Regions from separate parts of the Pandoraea morbifera genome, predicted to be linked through region 1. Evidence: predicted binding sites of a transcription regulator. Region 1 holds the regulator's gene; each other region holds the start of a gene.

Region 1 (4,211 bases):
GAAAAGATTTTTCGGAGAATCCGTTAAATGGCGTTGGACCTCGATACCGTGGCGTTGTTCGTTCGCGTGGCGGCGCTGGGCAATGTCTCGGCGGCCGGGCGCGAACGGGGGCTTTCGCCTGCCACGGCCAGCACCCGGCTGGCGCAACTCGAGGCCAGACTTGGGGCGCGTCTGCTGCATCGCACGACCCGACGCGTGGCGCTCACGCAAGAGGGGGAAGCGTTTCTCGCACAGGCACAGACGTTGCTGACAGCCGAGGCACAGGCGCTGGCGAGTGTTGGGCAGGGGCGCGCGGCGCCGCAGGGACGTTTGCGGGTGTCGTGCTCCTCGTCGTTCGGTCGTCAGCATGTCTCGCCCGCCTTGCCCGCGTTTCTCGATCGCTACCCCGGGATTTCGCTGGACTTTCGGTTGACCGATCGCGTGGTCGATCTGCTGGAAGAGGGCGTCGACCTGGCGATTCGCGTCGGGGCGCTGCGCGACTCAACGCTCGTGGCCCGCAAGCTCGCGAGCAATCGTCGCACGCTGTGCGCGTCGCCCGCGTATCTGGCGGCCCACGGCACGCCGAAGCATCCGGGCGATCTCGCCTCGCACGAGTGTCTGATTCTGGCGGGGCAGCGCGATTGGCGGTTCGTCACGCCGGGCGGGGAGTTGAACGTGCGAGTGGGCGGGCGACTGGTTTCCGATAACGGCGAGGTGCTGCGCGACGCGGTGCTCGCGGGCATGGGAATCGCGCTGAAATCGACGTGGGACGTCGGCACGCACCTGCAGCGCGGTGACCTGGTGCCGGTACTGCCTGCCTATCCACTGGCTGAAGACGTCGCCATCTGGGCCGTCTACCCCAGTCGGGTATTCGTGCCACCCAAGACGCACGCGCTGATCGAGTTTCTGCAGACCCGCTTCGGCCCCGGGCCGGTGCCGTACTGGGATGCGCGGCTCGACGCCTCGTAGCGTGGCTCAGGTGCATGAGTGGCCAGCGGCCAGCGGCCGGCGGCGCGAGTGCCTCAGTGAAGGTGATGCGTGCGGGCGAGCGTCGCGCCGTTATCTTCGTGTCCGATCGCGGGACTGGCGTGATGCAGCACGAGCCGCCAGCCGTCCGCCTCCTTCAGGTAGACGTTCGTGGCGAGTACGAAGGCGTAGCGCGCTTCGGGGTGTGATTCCACCTGGATCTGCTCGAGCACGTTATGCACGGCACATAGTGGATTGCGGGCCACCTGAAGGTGACTGACCGACACCGATAGCCCGCCGTTGGCCAGGATCTGCCGCCAGCTGCTGCGCACGGCCGCGGGGCCTACGTGCCGGGGGCCGGACGGATGGATGCAAACGACTTCCTCATCTTCCGACCAGACGTCCATCAGCGCGTCGGGGTCGCCCGTGCGCAGCGCCTCGTAATAGGCGTGCTCGGCGTCTTCCGGACTCAGAAAAATGGCAGCGGGCATAACGGCGGCCTCCGTCGGGATTTGGCGTCGGGCGGCAAATGCGCCGTCCGGCGATCGCGCCGACGATTATGGAGGGTTTGCCCGGGCTTGTCGAACGTCGAGCGTCTGACGGCAGCAGTGCGTGTCTCTTGATCTGGCGCAAGGCGGCGGGCGTCTTTGGCCGGTAGCGTATGGGGGTAACGCGGGGAAGCGTAACCGGTGAAGGGGGCGTGCGAGGCAAACCGAGGGCGGGGACGCCTGCGCGCCCCCGGTGACCGGTCTCAGCAGTGAATGCCGGAGACGCCGGCGAGTTCGCGCAGGGCGACGGCGTCGATGATCTTGACGTGCCGCTGGCGGATTTCGATCATGCCGTTTTGCGCGAAGCGCGAGAACAGGCGGCTGACCGTCTCGAGCTTGAGGCCGAGGAAACTGCCGATTTCTTCGCGGCTCATGCGCAGGACGAATTCGTTGGCGGCGTAGCCCCGCGCCGACAAACGCTCGGAGAGGTTGAGCAGGAAGACCGCGAGCCGCTCCTCGGCGCGCATGGTGCCCAGGGCGAGAAGCTGCTGATGCTCGTTGCGGATTTCCTGGCTCATCAGACGATGCAACTGGCGTTGCAGCGACGGCACCTGACGCGAAAGCGTCTCCAGTTCGCCGAAACGCGCGATGCACAGCTCGCTGTCCTCGAGCGCAATGGCGGTGGTGGGGTGATGACTGTCGGCCACCGCGTCCAGGCCGATCAACTCGCCCTGAAGGTGGAAGCCGACGACCTGCTCACGGCCGTCGGGCGCCGTGACGCAGCTTTTGAGCGACCCGAAGCGGATGCCATAGACGGCGCTCAGGTCATCGTTGGCGTGATAGAGCACCTCGCCTTTCTTGAGGCGACGGCGCTCGCTCACGAGTGCATCCAGTCGTTCCAGTTCCGCTTCCGGAATGCCGACGGGCAGGCAGAACTGGCCCAGCGAGCAAGTGGAACAGCGGGGCTGGACGACGGGAATGCGACCGATTTCTGTGGTCATGAAGGCCCCTGAAGTTATTTTGAGAGTTTACCATGGGGCGTCGACCTGTCGATTCCGCGCCAGGAATGGCGAGGGTTTGCACGACGCTTTACGGGCGACAGTGTTTCAGTAATAATTGCGCACATACCGGACGTCCGTCTCGCCGCACCATCGGCCTGGGCGTTTTCCCGGCAGGTCGTTTCGAAGCATCCAGGTTGCGCCGCCGTCACTACGACCGAACACAAACGGGCGCGCGCTTATGCGAAGCGGTTGTTTTTTCGATCTACGACCGTTTCTCGTGTTCCAAGCATCCATTTATTCCTGATTCCGGGTTGCCAAGCCCCCGGTTTGCTTAGTCGCACATGAATACCCAAGAGGCGAAACTCGTCCTCGAGACCGCGTTGATTTGCGCGCAGGAGCCGCTCAAGGTCGGCGATCTGCGCAAACTCTTCAATGACGCCGTGTCTGGTGACACGGTGCGCGCGCTACTCGAGGAAATCCGCATGCAATGGGACGGCCGCGGTGTGGAATTGGTGGCGCTGGCCACCGGCTGGCGTTTCCAGAGTCGTCCGCGCATGCGCGAATACCTTGACCGTCTCAATCCGGAGAAGCCGCCGAAGTATTCGCGTGCCGTGATGGAGACGCTTGCGATCATTGCATATCGCCAGCCGGTCACGCGTGGCGATATCGAGGAAATTCGCGGCGTGACGGTCAATACGCAGATCATCAAGCAGCTCGAAGACCGTGGCTGGATCGAGGTGATCGGTCATCGCGATGTGCCGGGGCGCCCCGGCCTGTACGCCACGACCAAGGACTTTCTCGACGACCTCGGGCTGCGCGCGCTCGATGCGCTGCCGCCGCTCGAGGACCCGGCGGCGCAAGCGCAAATCGACCTGCTCGCGCAGCAGAACATCGAGTTCGGCGAGCGGGCCGAGGGCGAGACGGGAGACGACGCGGCGTCTGACGACGCGCCGGTGGCCGATGCCGAAGCCCTGGCGCGTTTGGCGCAGGATTGCGCCGACGACCTGCCGCTCGCGCAGGGCCTGCCCGAAGGTCAACGGCCAACTTCCGGCGACGATGCGGTGACGGAAGACGTTTTGCTCGACGCGGTCATGGCCGAAGGCGACGCCCCCGCGGATGCGGCAGACTCCGGCGTATCCGAGGCGGCGCCTGGCGCCGCCGATGGCGATGTCGGCGCCGATGTCGGGGCAATTCCGACGGATGGCGAGGAACTCGTGCAGGCGGGACGCGTCAGTGAGCAGGTCGCCGCGCCGCAAGGTGAAGCGTCTGTTGATGAGATCGGTCGGGAGGTTGAGGGCCGTCACGGCGCTGAGGAAATTTCCGAAGATTCGGGGGCTGCGGCTAAGGAAGCCGGCGGTCCGCCGCAAGATGCGCAGTACCTCGCAAGTGAAGCAAACGATGCACCGACGCAGGCGGATGGTCCCGCGGCGCCGGTCGCGCAGGAGGTTTCCCCGCGCGCTGTCGACCCGGCAGCGAACGAAGCCGCCACCGGTCAGCCCATGTCCGGTGGGATGGATGACGACGAGAACGACGGGGACGACAAGACTCTCGTCACGGGCACCTGAGGCGCCAGCGCATTGCGTCACGCGCAACAGCAGGGCCACTAGCGATAAGAACGAAGTCGCGGCAAGGATTTGCCGCGCATTCATGGTGCGAACACGGATCAGGGCAGCGCAACTTGCCGGCCCGCAACGATCCCGTTTTCCAATGAGGTTGTGTTGAAACAGAACGAAGAATCCCAGGACCTGCACGCACGCGATGCCGGTGCCGAAGCACG
Region 2 (4,211 bases), on a different contig from region 1:
ACGCCCTCGGGCCCGGACATGTCGCGAGGGGTGGATCCGTCGCTCGCCGCCACGTTGAAGCAGGGCGTTGCGGTGCCGACCATCGAATCGAACGGTCACAGCGTCGACGACGAGGTAAAGGCGAGCTTGATCGCGGGATTCAAGAAGCAGGCGGACAAGAACGGCATGCCGGTGTCAGCCAGCGGTGTCCCAGTGAAAATTACGGTCGAGGAGTACAACGCACGCTCTACCGCCGCGCGTGTGCTGCTTGGCGTCCTGATTCCGGGCGATCACATCAAGGCGCGCGTCGACGTCTCCGGCCGGACTTATCTGGTTGAAGATACGGCCCGGACGACGATCAACGGCATTGGCCTGGTGGCCGAGAACGTCGGCTCCGATGCGGCCAACGGCATTGCTACGCTTGCAGGTGTGACGGTCCAGACGATTCAGCCGGTGCAGCCGCCTGTCGGCATGACCACGCGCTGAACGAGGCGCTGTCACATACAGACGGGTTGCGGGACATCCTCATTCCCGCAACCCCTGAGGGCTTCCGTCGGCCATCACATCGGTGAATCGCCGCTTTCGGCCGTGTCGATGCGCAACTCCATCAAAACGCCCGACGGAAGATCTCCTCGATCTCGGCTTGCTCGGCGCGTCGCGGGTTCGTGAGGCCGCACGCGTCCTGCATGGCGTTCGCCGCCAGCGTGGGAATATCCGATGTCTTCGCACCGAGTGCCTCGAGACCGGCCGGAATGCCGATGTCCTTCGACAGGCGCCGGATCGCGGCGATGGCCACCTTCGCGCCTTCCTCGGCGCTCAGTCCGTCGACCTTCTCGCCCATCGCCTGCGCAATGTCCCTCAGGCGTGCGGCACTCACACTTGCATTGAACTCCTCGACGTGCGGCAGCAGCACCGCGTTGCACACGCCGTGCGGCAAGTCGTAGAAGCCGCCGAGCTGGTGCGCCATCGCGTGCACGTAACCGAGCGACGCATTGTTGAAGGCCATCCCCGCCAGGAATTGCGCATACGCCATGTTCTCGCGTGCCGCCATGTCGTCGCCGTGCGATACGGCGCGCCGCAGGTTCTGCGAGATCAGCGTTACCGCCTTGAGCGCGCACGCGTCGGTAATCGGCGTAGCGGCCGTCGACACGTAGGCCTCGGTGGCGTGCGTGAGTGCGTCCATGCCCGTGGCGGCGGTCAGCCCCTGGGGCATCGCCACCATCAGGGCCGGGTCGTTGACCGACAGCAACGGGGTCACGTTCCGGTCCACGATCGCCATCTTCACGTGGCGCTTCTCGTCCGTGATGATGCAAAAGCGCGTCATTTCGCTCGCCGTGCCTGCCGTTGTGTTGATCGCGACGAGCGGCAGCTGCGGCTTCTTCGATTGGTCAACGCCTTCGTAGTCCGCAATGTGCCCGCCATTGGTCGCGCACAATGCAATGCCTTTCGCGCAGTCGTGCGGCGAGCCGCCGCCGAGCGAGATGACGAAATCGCACTGACGCTCGCGCAACATCGCCAACCCGGCTTCCACGTTGCCGACCGTGGGGTTCGGCTTGGCACCGTCGAATACCACCGACTGAATGTCCTCGCGAGCCAGCATCCCGGCCACCTTGTCGGCGACGCCGGCCTTGGCAAGGCCCGCGTCGGTCACGATCAACGCGCGGCGGAACTGATATTGACGCAAGGCGGCAATCGCCTCGTCGAGACTACCCACACCCATCATATTGACGGCGGGAATGAAAAAGGTCGTGCTCATGGTGATGCTCCTGATCTGCTCTGTGAGGGGCACAACGCGCGCGCGGCCGACGGCATCGTCGATGCCGACCGGACGCGCCGGCGGTGTCCAGAATCAACGCTTGCAAGCACTGAGGACAGCATCGCACCCTCGGCGCGATGCGTCCTTGATCTGCTGCAAACCGGACAAGGAATAGAGCGAACGCTCAAAAGAACCCGAGCGGGTTGACGTCGTAGCTCACCAGCAGATTCTTCGTTTGCTGGTAGTGGTCGAGCATCATCTTGTGGGTCTCGCGCCCGATCCCCGACTTCTTGTAGCCGCCGAACGCCGCGTGCGCGGGATAGAGGTGATAGCAGTTGGTCCACACGCGCCCGGCCTGAATCGCACGCCCCATCCGATAGGCGCGATTGATGTCGCGTGTCCAGACCCCGGCGCCAAGGCCGAACTCGGTATCGTTCGCAATTGCGAGTGCCTCCGCTTCGTCCTTGAAGGTCGTCACGCCTACCACCGGCCCGAAGATCTCTTCCTGGAACACGCGCATGCGGTTATCGCCCTTGAGCAGCGTGGGCTGGATGTAGAAGCCCGAGGCGAGCGGCCCATCGAGCCTCTCGATGCCGCCGCCGGTGAGTATCGTGGCACCCTCCTTGCGGGCGAGGTCGAGATACGTGAGGATCTTGTCGAACTGCTGCTGCGACGCCTGCGCACCCACCGCGGTCTCCGTGTCGAGCGGATCGCCGCGCTTGATGCGCGACACACGCGCCATGACCACTTCCATGAACGGCTCGTAGATCGACTCCTGCACGAGCGCTCGCGACGGGCATGTGCATACCTCACCCTGGTTCAGGAAGCCGAGCACCAGCCCCTCCGCCGCCTTTTCGACGAATTCGGGTTCGCCGCGCATGATGTCGTCGAAGAAGATGTTCGGCGACTTGCCACCCAGCTCGACCGTGCTCGGAATCAGATTGGCGGCCGCACGCGCGAGAATCTGTCCGCCGATGGGGGTCGAGCCCGTGAAGGCGATCTTGGCGATGCGCCGGCTTGTCGCCAGCGCTTCACCCGCCTCCTTGCCAAAGCCCTGCACGATGTTGAGCACCCCCGGCGGGAGCAGATCGCCCACGAGCTCGGCAAACAGCGTGATCGTGAGCGGCGTCTGCTCCGCAGGCTTGAGCACCACGCAGTTGCCCGCCGCCAGCGCGGGCGCAAGTTTCCATGCCGCCATCAGCAACGGAAAATTCCACGGAATGATCTGACCCACGACACCAAGCGGCTCATGGAAGTGGTAGGCCGCCGTGTGGGCATCGATCTCGGCCGCCGTGCCCTCCTGCGCGCGGATGCAGCCCGCGAAGTAGCGGAAGTGATCGATGGCGAGTGGCAGGTCGGCGGCGAGCGTCTCGCGCACGGGCTTGCCGTTGTCCCACGTCTCGGCCACGGCGAAGCGCTCCAACTGGCTCTCGAGCCGGTCGGCGATTTGCAGCAGAATGCGCGAGCGCGCCTGCACCGAGGTCTTTCCCCATTGCGGCGCCGCGGCGTGGGCCGCATCGAGGGCCAGCTCGATGTCGGCACCGCCGGAGCGGGGAAACTCGCCGATCACCCCGCCTGTGACCGGCGACGTGTTGGTGAAGTATCGTCCCTCCACGGGCGGCACGAACTTGCCGCCAATGTAGTTCTCGTAACGCGGTTGCAGGGACAGCAGGGCACCGGGTGTGCCGGGTGGGGCGTATCGCATGTCGTGTCTCCGGATATTGTCGTGTCGGTGGCGCGGCGGCCACGCCACACCCCCAAGCAATTCGCGGGCCACCCCGGCGCGCGCCAGGCGCCACGGGCATGGCCGGTACGCTGCCCGGCGCCGGGTGTGCCGATTCCGTGACACATCTGTGCCATGCGATGACGGGGGTGTCTCACCGTCGTGACAGGCAATCGCCCTTTGCCCGTCGATTGACATAGCGCATTGCAAACCCCCCCGGCATGCGACATGCTTCAGGGACGAACACGAGATCCGCAGATCATCCGGCAGGGGGAGACGACCAATGCCAGTCAATACCGAGTCGGCACACGCGCGCCGTGTGCTGAGCGTTGCGCAAGGGCGCCCGGCGCCGGGCACCGCCGAGACCGACCCGAACATCGCCAGCTCGTGGCGCCGCTGCCTCGACGCGCATGCGCTCGATCCGGGCGCGCGCATGGCGCCGCGCGTGCTGGCGTCGTCGGAATTGCGCGAGCGACGCAACGCGATGGAGCAGTTGCGCTGCGTGTCGATGCCGGTGCTCGAACGCTTGCAGCGACAGTTGATGAATCCGCACCAGGCCGTGTTGCTGACCGCGCCCGACGGCGTCATCGTCGATTCGCGGCTCCACGACGGCACGCGCGACGACTTTCATCGCGCCGGACTGTGGCCCGGCGCGGACTGGAGCGAATCATGCGAAGGCACCAACGGCATCGGCACGTGTGCGGTCGAGCGCACTCCCGTCATCATCTGCCGGCAAGATCATTTCCGTGCGCT
Region 3 (4,211 bases), on a different contig from region 1:
CGCCCTGACAGAGCTTGAGATAACGCGCCGTCATTTTCTCGATCGACGGGCGGTGGGCGCGGAAGGCAACCATCAGGTCCTCGGCATTGATGGACTTGGCGTCGCAGTGGTCTTCGAGTGCCTCGGCCGAAATGGCGCACACGATTCGCTTGCCGTCGCAGTCGACGGCAAACTCGATGGTCATGTCGTCGGCGTTGTAGACGGCGGCGACGCGGGGGAACTCAATCTTCACGGCCAGGCTCCTGTGGCGGGGGACGATGCGCCGACGCGAGGCCCGCGTCGGACAAGCTCACCTGCTCCATGAACTCCACGACATGGCACGGCCAATCGAAGCGCTCCGAAATACGTCTGCGCAAACTGTCGGACGCCGCAGGCTCCCCGTGATTGAGGAAGATGTGACGCACCGGCCGGTCGAACTTCGCGAGCCAGTTGAGCGTTTCAGCATAGTCGGCATGCGCCGACAGCGTATCGAGCTGTATGACTTCGGCCGTCACATGAACATACTCACCGAAGATCTTCACCTCGCTCGCGCCGTCGACCAACGTCGATCCGCGTGTGCCGGGCGCCTGAAATCCGGTAAACAGGAGGGTGTTGCGCCAGTTGCCCGCCATCGCCTTGAGATGGTGCAACACCCGGCCGCCCGTGGCCATGCCGCTTCCCGCGATGATGACCGACGGCATGGCCCGCGTGTCAAGCCACTTCGATTGATCGACGCTCGTTACAAAGGTAGCCGCGCCACACATTTGAGCGCATTGCGCCTGGTCCAGTCGCTGATCAGCCAGATGCGCCGAATACACCCGGGTCACGTCGATCGCCATCGGGCTGTCCAGAAACACCGGTATGTCCGGAATCTCGCCGGCCGCCTTGAGGCGCGCGATCCAGTACATCAGGCTTTGCACCCGGCCCACGGCGAACGCAGGCACGATCACCGTGCCGCCGCGTGCGAACGTCCGGTGGAGAATCTCGGCGAGTTGTCCGCCAGGATCGGTGCGGTCGTGCAGCCGATCTCCGTAGGTCGACTCCAGCACCAGATAGTCCGGCGTCTCCGGGTTTGCCGGCGCCGGCATGATCGGGTCGTCGGCCCGGCCAAGGTCGCCCGAGAATAGGATCTTTGTCGCGCCAACGTCGAACTGCGCCATGGCCGCGCCAAGAATATGACCCGCGTGACGGAATGTGACCTCGATGTCAGGCGAAATGGCGAACGGTGTGTCGAACGCCCTCGGCTTGAGCAGCCCGATGGCGCGCCTGGCATCCGCAGTCGTGAAGAGCGGAAGGGCGGGATGATGCTTCGATTTGCCGTGCCGGTTCAGAAAGTCCGCCTGTTCCTCTTCCAGGTGCGCGCTGTCGAGCAACATGATCTCGCACAGGTCGCGCGTGGCCGCCGTGCAGTACACCGGGCCCTGGAATCCATAGCGGGCCAGCACCGGCAGGTATCCGCTGTGATCGATATGGGCGTGAGTGAGCACGACGGCGTCGAGACGATGCAGATCGAACGCCGGCGGCGCCCAATTGCGCGCACGAAGGTTCTTGATGCCCTGAAACGCGCCGCAATCGATCAGCAACTGCCTTCCGGCAGCCGAAAGCAGGGTTTTCGATCCGGTGACCGTTCCGGCCGCGCCCAGAAAGCTCATCTGCATGGAAACACCTCTGACAGGGACCGGAGCGAATATCGTCTCCGGCACTGAGAGCATAGCCGTCGTGAGGCGAATCGCCCGGTGACGCGCGGCGCGACGTTGATGTGAGTCAATGCCCGGTCGCGTGCCGGCACACGGCGAGTGCCGGCGGCGCTACTGTCTAATCGCCAGCGTAACGTCACCGTAATGCCGGGCGAATCATGTCACCGGCGAGCGTCACGCACATTTCACCGCACTCTTCCTGTGAGGACGACGCAATGTCTCATCGAATCCTGCTTGCCACAGACGGCAGCGAGACCTCATGGCACGCCCTGCACGAAGCGATCCGGTTCGCCATGCCAGACGATGTCGTGAGGGTAGTCAATGTCATCGACGATCCGTTCACCCATTACCAAGCGGCGTTTGCCACCTACATCGACCTTGAAGCGATTCGGGAGGGCCTGATCGCCGAGGGCCAGCTCACCCTGGCGGACAGTTACAAGAAACTGCACGACGAAGGCCTGCAGGCCGACACGCGCTCGATCGATCTGCGCACCTGGGGTGGAACGGTCGCCGACGCGATCCTGCGTGAAGCCCAGCACTGGCAAGCCGATCTGCTGATCCTGGGCACGCACGGACGCAGGGGCGTCCGACGCCTGTTGATCGGCAGTGTCGCCGAGCAGGTGCTGCGCCGCGCGCACCGCCCCGTCATGCTGGTCACGGGAGCGGACGGCACCGCGCCACGCGCGGCGGGCCTGCCGACGGTCACCGAGGAGGGCGGACATCATGTATGAACGAATCCTGGTCGCTATTGACGGCAGTCCGACCGCTGACGCCGCGTTCGATTACGCATTGGCCATGGCAAAGGCACGCCGGGCGCGGCTGCACGTGCTGTTCGTGGTGGACATTCCCGTCGCCTATGTCACTGATGCCGATCCGTTCCCCTTTATCGAAGCCCTTCGGATGCAAGGGGAGAGCATGCGCCAACTGGCCACGAAGCGGCTCAACGACGAGGGCGTGAGCGGCGACGTGGAGATTCGCGACCTGCTGCCGCTGGGCGGAGACGTGGCGGTGCAGATCAATGCCGCCGCCGACGAGTGGCAAGCCGACCTGATCGTGATCGGCACGCACGGCCGGCGAGGCTTCCGGCGATTGGCGCTGGGCAGCGTTGCTGAGAACTGCGCGCGGCAGGCGCACCGCCCGGTGCTTCTGATCCCCCCGACAGGCGTCGAACCTTCCGAAGCTCCCGGGAATGTTCTATAGACGCCACCTGTCGAATGCGCCTGCCGGAAGCGTCAGGCCGCGTGTAGAATCGATTTCATGGACGCCCGGGCATGGGCGTGCGTGGGTATTGCACATGCAATGCATCGAACGGGGTATACGACAGAAAGGCGGGCAAATGACTCGCATCATCGTTGCGGACGATCACACGCTGGTAAGGGCTGGATTGCAGCGCATCCTGGCCGGCAATGAGGCCCTGGAGATTGTGGGCGAGGCATCGAACGGCGCCGAGGCGATGTCGCTGCTTCAGACCACGCCATGCGATGTGCTGCTGCTCGATCTGTCGATGCCCGGACGCAGCGGCGTTGACCTGATTGCCCATATCAAGGCCACGTTTCCGCGGCTTGCCGTGCTCGTGCTCACCATGCACGGCGAAGAGCAGTACGCGGTCAGGGCGCTCAAGGCCGGCGCCGCGGGCTACCTGACCAAGGAAAGCGCGCCGGCGGAACTGGTGAGCGCCGTGCGCAAGGTGCATGACGGCGGGGTATATCTGAGCCCATCGATGGCCGAGCGAATCGCCAGGGACCTGGCGAGCACGGTAGACGAGGGCCCGAGCTTCCGGCGCCTGTCCGACCGGGAATTCGATGTCTTCCTGATGCTCGCGCGCGGTCTCTCGCTCTCGGACATTGCGGACAGCCTGTGCGTGAGCGCCAAGACCGTGAGCACCTACAAGGCGCGCGTCCTGCAGAAGCTCCAGCTCAGAAGCCAGACGGAACTGGTGCACTACGCGATCCGCCACGAGCTGCTTCGCGACAATCCCTGAACGCACCGTTTGTAGTCCAATGCCTACAGGCTGTCGTGTCGGCTGACACGACGTCGCGCAACGCGCTTATTTTTTTTCCGGCGTCTGTCTCCAATACTTCAAGCGTGATGACTTGACTTGAGGCCGTTGAGACGGAGTTGCCATGTATGCCCCTTCTTCCCTTTCGAACCGTTCGCCCCTCGCCCCGATTTCGCCGCTCGCGCCCGTTCCCCGCGGTCCGGCCGATCCCTCGGAGACCTCGGGAATCGCAGCGCGAAGCATCCGGATCCATCGGGCTTTCGATGACGTCGACGCCAGCGCACCCCGTTGCAGCACCTGCCTGCTCCGGCAGTTCTGCCTGGCGGAAGGCCTCTCCGACGAGTCGGCACGCCGGCTCGATTGTGTGACACGGGTGCGCCGCACGGTCCGGCGGGGCGAGGTGCTATTTCGGCCCGGCGACACGCTGGAATACATCTATGCCGTGCGTGCCGGCTCGTTCAAGACCGTGCTGACGCACCCCGACGGTCGCGAACAGGTCACGGGCTACCTGATGGGCGGCGAGCTGCTCGGGCTGG
Region 4 (4,211 bases), on a different contig from region 1:
CGACATGTCGTGCCTGATGCATCAGAAGGGCTGCGCGGCCCGCACCCGAACCCACATGCGCTTCCTGCATATCGCACAGATCCTCAATGGGGTAGACGGCGGCGCGCGCGAGGAGGTCCCGGCATGAGCGGCACGACACGCGTCGATCACGCGAAAAACGCGGAGGCGTTTCTCGCCAAGACGGAACATGTGGCGTTCCACGACAAGCGACTCTGGGACCTGCGCATGAAGCGCGACGCGCAAGCGGCATCCATCGACGAATGGGAGACGCTGCGCACACTCGCCTCGCAGATCAAGGAACACACACTCTCCCGGCTGGGGGATTATCTCGAACAGTTCGCCGCGCGGGCCGAAGCCAACGGTGTGAAAGTGCATTGGGCGCTCGATGCCGCCGCGCACAACGCCATCGTGCACGGCATTCTGGCCGCGCACGACGTCAAGACGCTCGTCAAGAGCAAGTCCATGCTGACCGACGAGTGCGAGCTTCGCGAATACCTGGAACCGCGCGGCATCCGGGTGATGGAGACCGATCTCGGCGAGCGCATCCAGCAACTCGACGGGCAGCCACCGTCGCACGTGGTCGTGCCAGCCGTGCACAAGCTGCGCGGCGACGTGGCACAGTTGTTCGGGCGCACCCTCGGCACCGACCCCAACAACGACGATGTGCACTATCTGGCGGAAAGCCAGCGCCGCACGACACGCCCCGCCTTTCTCGAGGCGGGCGCCGGGATGACCGGCTGCAACTTCGCCATTGCCGAGACCGGCACCGTCGTGGTCTGCACCAATGAAGGCAACGCCGATCTGTCGGCGAACGTGCCGCCGGTACACATCGTGTCGCTCGGCATCGAAAAACTCATTCCGCGCATGGCCGATCTCGGCGTGTTCGTGCGCCTGCTCTCGCGCAGCGCGCTGGGCTCTCCCATCACGCAGTACACCTCGCATTTCCGTGCGCCTCGTCCGGGCACCGAAATGCACTTCGTCATCGTCGACAACGGCCGCACCGCCCGCCTGGCAATGGACGACTTCTGGTACTCGCTCAAGTGCATCCGCTGCGGCGCATGCATGAACACGTGCCCCGTCTACCGTCGCAGCAGCGGGCTGTCGTATGGCAGCACCTACGCCGGGCCGATCGGCGCCATCCTCAACCCCGCATACGACCTCAAACGTTACAGCGCGCTGCCGTTCGCATCCACGATGAACGGGAGTTGCTCGAACGTCTGCCCGGTGCGCATCAACATTCACGAGCAGCTGTACAAGTGGCGCCAGATCGTGGCCGAGGAAGGCGAGCTGCCGCCCGTCAAGCGCGGCCTGATCAAGGTCGCTGGCAAGCTGCTCGCCAATCCGGTGCTGTACCGGGCGTCGGTGAAGTCGATGAACGCCGCGTTGCACCGGTTGCCAAACCTGCTGCTCTATAACCCGCTCAATACGTGGGGCAAGGGCCGTGACCTTCCCGATGCGCCGTCGCAAACGTTTCGCGACTGGTACGACGCCAACCGCCCCACGCTCGATCCGGTATCGGAAGCGGCGGCGAGCGATCCCGATCAACCGAGCCCCGGGGAGACCCTGTGAATACGTCCCGCGAAGCATTCCTCGTTCGCGTGCGCGCCGCACAACGTGTGGCATTGCGCGACGACGACCACCCGACCGACGGCGGCCGCGAGCCCTTCCCCCTGCCGGCGCTCCCCGTCTTCGAGACGCCTGCCGGCGACCGCCGCGAACGTTTCGGCCATCAACTCGTCGCCATGGGCGGCAAGCTCGTGACATTGGACGACGCACCGGCATTGGCCGGCTGGCTTGCCGAACGCTTCCCCGGCATCACGCCGGTCACGGCGACGCCGCAGGCCCGAGGTGCGCAGCCGCTCGACGCGAGGCGCGCGCCGGCGTCGTTGCACGACGTTGAGGTCGGTGTGGTTCGCGCCCGCTTCGGTGTGGCTGAAACCGGCTCGGTCTGGCTCTCTGAGCAGGAGTACGGCGTGAATGCGCTCGGCTATCTCGTGCAACACCTCGTCGTGCTGCTCGACCCGCGCGACATCGTCGACGGCCTGCAGGACATTTACCGGCTGCCCGATTTCGCGTCGGCGCGATATGCAGTGCTGGTGACGGGGCCTTCGGCCACCGCCGATATCGAAGGGGTACTCATTCAGGGCGCGCAAGGCGTTCGCTCGCTCACCGTCGTGTTGCTGCCGCGAGACTGATTGCATCGGAATGCCACGCGAGCGCGCGACAGTTTGTCGCATGACGCGCTCGTGTTTCCCCGCGCTTGACGCGCATCAAGTACGCCTGCGCGCCCCGCTTCTACCATCGTCCGTGCTCACTCACGACTTTGGACAACATCATGAAGCACTCTCTCGGCGCCACGGCGATCGCCGCCGCACTGCTCACCGGCATCGCCTTTTCCAGCACTTGCGCCAACGCGCAATCGTCACAAGGGGCGCCCGAAGCGCAGAAGACCTTCGGCTTCATCAAGGACAGCTCACAGGGGATCTACGCCGGCGACATCCTTGCGCGCGTGCGCGCCATCGGCATCATGCCGGACTCGCATGCAAGCGGCAGCGTGCTGCCGACGCTGGGGGTGACCGTCAACAATGCCATCGTGCCCGAACTCGACTTCACGTACATGATTCTCGACAACGTGGGCGTGGAGCTCATTCTCGGCATGTCCCGTCATCAGCTCACGTCGAGCCTCGGACATCTCGGGGGTGTGAACGTACTGCCGCCGACGCTGCTGCTGCAATACCATTTCAACCACGCAGGCAAGGTTCGGCCTTACGTCGGCGCGGGCGTCAACTACACGCGCTTCTGGAACAGCAGCCTGAATGCGGGCGGCACACCGATCTCGATCAAGAACCACAGCGTCGGTCCCGCACTGCAAGCCGGCGTGGACATCCAGATGACGAAGAACCTCTTCTTCAACGTCGACATCAAGAAGATCTGGATGAAGACCGACACCTCGCTTGCCGGCGCCGATCTCGGCACGCTTCACATCGACCCGCTCATCGTGGGCGTCGGCCTCGGCATGAAGTTCTGATTCCGATGTGGACCGCCACTGATGCCTGTCGGGCGGTGGCGCTCCCTTTTCATGAGTGTCCGGGCTGCTGCAAGTCCACGTTGGCAACACGCACGTGACGTCCGGCGATGCGTCAAATTGTCGCGTCCTCCCTACATGAGAACGCAAAGCATTTACGTTGCCCGAAGACCCCGCCTACAATGCCTGGTTCCGTGAATCTCACGTCGTCACTCCCCCGGCCCAGGCATGCGCAAGCTCCGACAGCAACGCGTCGCAATCGGGATCGCCTTGCTGGCGATCCTGCTGGCGGCGCTCATGCCTGCGATCGCGCAGTGGCGGGCCGCCGTTCAGCAGGACCCCTTCGCGATCTACTGCACGGCGCAAGGCACGCAGGCCTCGCTCGGCACGAACACGGCAGCGCGCGCCGATGCACAGCGAGCACCCGCCCACGACGGCCACTCCGGACACGACGACGCACAGGCACCGCCCGCGCCGTCTCGCGCCACTGAGCAACACGGCCTTCACGGTGGTGCCGATCATTCGCTCGCATCGGCCGACCACTGGGAGAAGTGCGGCTACTGCACGCTCTGGGCGCACCAGCCGCTCGTCACGACCGACGTTCTTACCCTCCCGCGCGCCGCGCAGTCAAACATCGACCCGCCCCCCCGGGTACGGGTGCCGTACTACCCGCGCACCGGCTTTCGCGCCGCCCTCGCGCGCGCACCGCCAGTCGGCGCCGCCTGATCCTTCACGAGCCGGTCTCGACCGGTAAAGCTTGCCGAACGCGCCATGCCTGGCCGGTTCGTGCGATCGCTCGCGCGCTGCGCGACGACGCACGTCGTCGCCCGTCGCCCGTCGCCTTGCGTCTCTCACGATGCAACGAACGCGCCGTGCGTCCACCGCACCCGGCATTTGACAAGACTTCGCACAATGCGCGTGCGGCCGTACACGTACATCAGGCGACCGCCCGGCGCGGTCGCACGAGAGAGAGAATTCCATGTCGCGTTTCCAGACGCAGAAGCCGTTGCAAACGGCCATCGCGCTCGCCCTTGCCTCCCTCGGCAGTGCAGCGCACGCACTGACGACCGCCCCCGAGGCCACGTTGCCCGTGACCGTAGTGACCGCTCCGCCCGAATCACTCACTTCACCGAGCGTGGAAGTGCAAAAAGCCGACCTGTTCCAGACGGTCGGCGCCGTCGGCTTC

The links. The regulator FNR, encoded in region 1, switches genes on or off when oxygen is low (the NO sensors DNR and NnrR bind a similar motif). The targets are predictions, from matches to a motif close to TTGATNNNNATCAA.
Region 2: yiaY (L-threonine dehydrogenase) is a predicted target of FNR. The motif match lies at 1,881-1,894, and genes of this name have one in related genera.
Region 3: PMO31116_RS01065 (MBL fold metallo-hydrolase RNA specificity domain-containing protein) is a predicted target of FNR. The motif match lies at 1,734-1,747, and genes of this name have one in related genera.
Region 4: PMO31116_RS04850 (OmpW/AlkL family protein) is a predicted target of FNR. The motif match lies at 2,261-2,274, and genes of this name have one in related genera.

What each region holds. Positions count from the first base shown of each region.
Region 1 is NZ_CABPSD010000010.1:49,208-53,418, forward strand. Features, by position in the region: gene PMO31116_RS16625 (LysR family transcriptional regulator) at 28-948, shown strand; gene PMO31116_RS16630 (YybH family protein) at 1,002-1,436, opposite strand; gene fnr (fumarate/nitrate reduction transcriptional regulator Fnr) at 1,697-2,434, opposite strand; gene scpB (SMC-Scp complex subunit ScpB) at 2,776-3,999, shown strand; gene PMO31116_RS16645 (pseudouridine synthase) at 4,153-4,211, shown strand, end outside.
Region 2 is NZ_CABPSD010000014.1:95,122-99,332, reverse strand. Features, by position in the region: gene PMO31116_RS19815 (hypothetical protein) at 1-465, shown strand, start outside; gene yiaY (L-threonine dehydrogenase) at 587-1,735, opposite strand; gene exaC (acetaldehyde dehydrogenase ExaC) at 1,920-3,440, opposite strand; gene PMO31116_RS19800 (sigma-54-dependent Fis family transcriptional regulator) at 3,742-4,211, shown strand, end outside.
Region 3 is NZ_CABPSD010000001.1:246,904-251,114, reverse strand. Features, by position in the region: gene PMO31116_RS01070 (DUF1488 family protein) at 1-232, opposite strand, end outside; gene PMO31116_RS01065 (MBL fold metallo-hydrolase RNA specificity domain-containing protein) at 222-1,637, opposite strand; gene PMO31116_RS01060 (universal stress protein) at 1,892-2,407, shown strand; gene PMO31116_RS01055 (universal stress protein) at 2,400-2,876, shown strand; gene PMO31116_RS01050 (response regulator) at 3,013-3,657, shown strand; gene PMO31116_RS01045 (cyclic nucleotide-binding domain-containing protein) at 3,800-4,211, shown strand, end outside.
Region 4 is NZ_CABPSD010000002.1:311,700-315,910, forward strand. Features, by position in the region: gene PMO31116_RS04835 ((Fe-S)-binding protein) at 1-127, shown strand, start outside; gene PMO31116_RS04840 (lactate utilization protein B) at 124-1,569, shown strand; gene PMO31116_RS04845 (LutC/YkgG family protein) at 1,566-2,195, shown strand; gene PMO31116_RS04850 (OmpW/AlkL family protein) at 2,336-3,028, shown strand; gene PMO31116_RS04855 (DUF2946 family protein) at 3,254-3,751, shown strand; gene PMO31116_RS04860 (TonB-dependent receptor family protein) at 4,005-4,211, shown strand, end outside.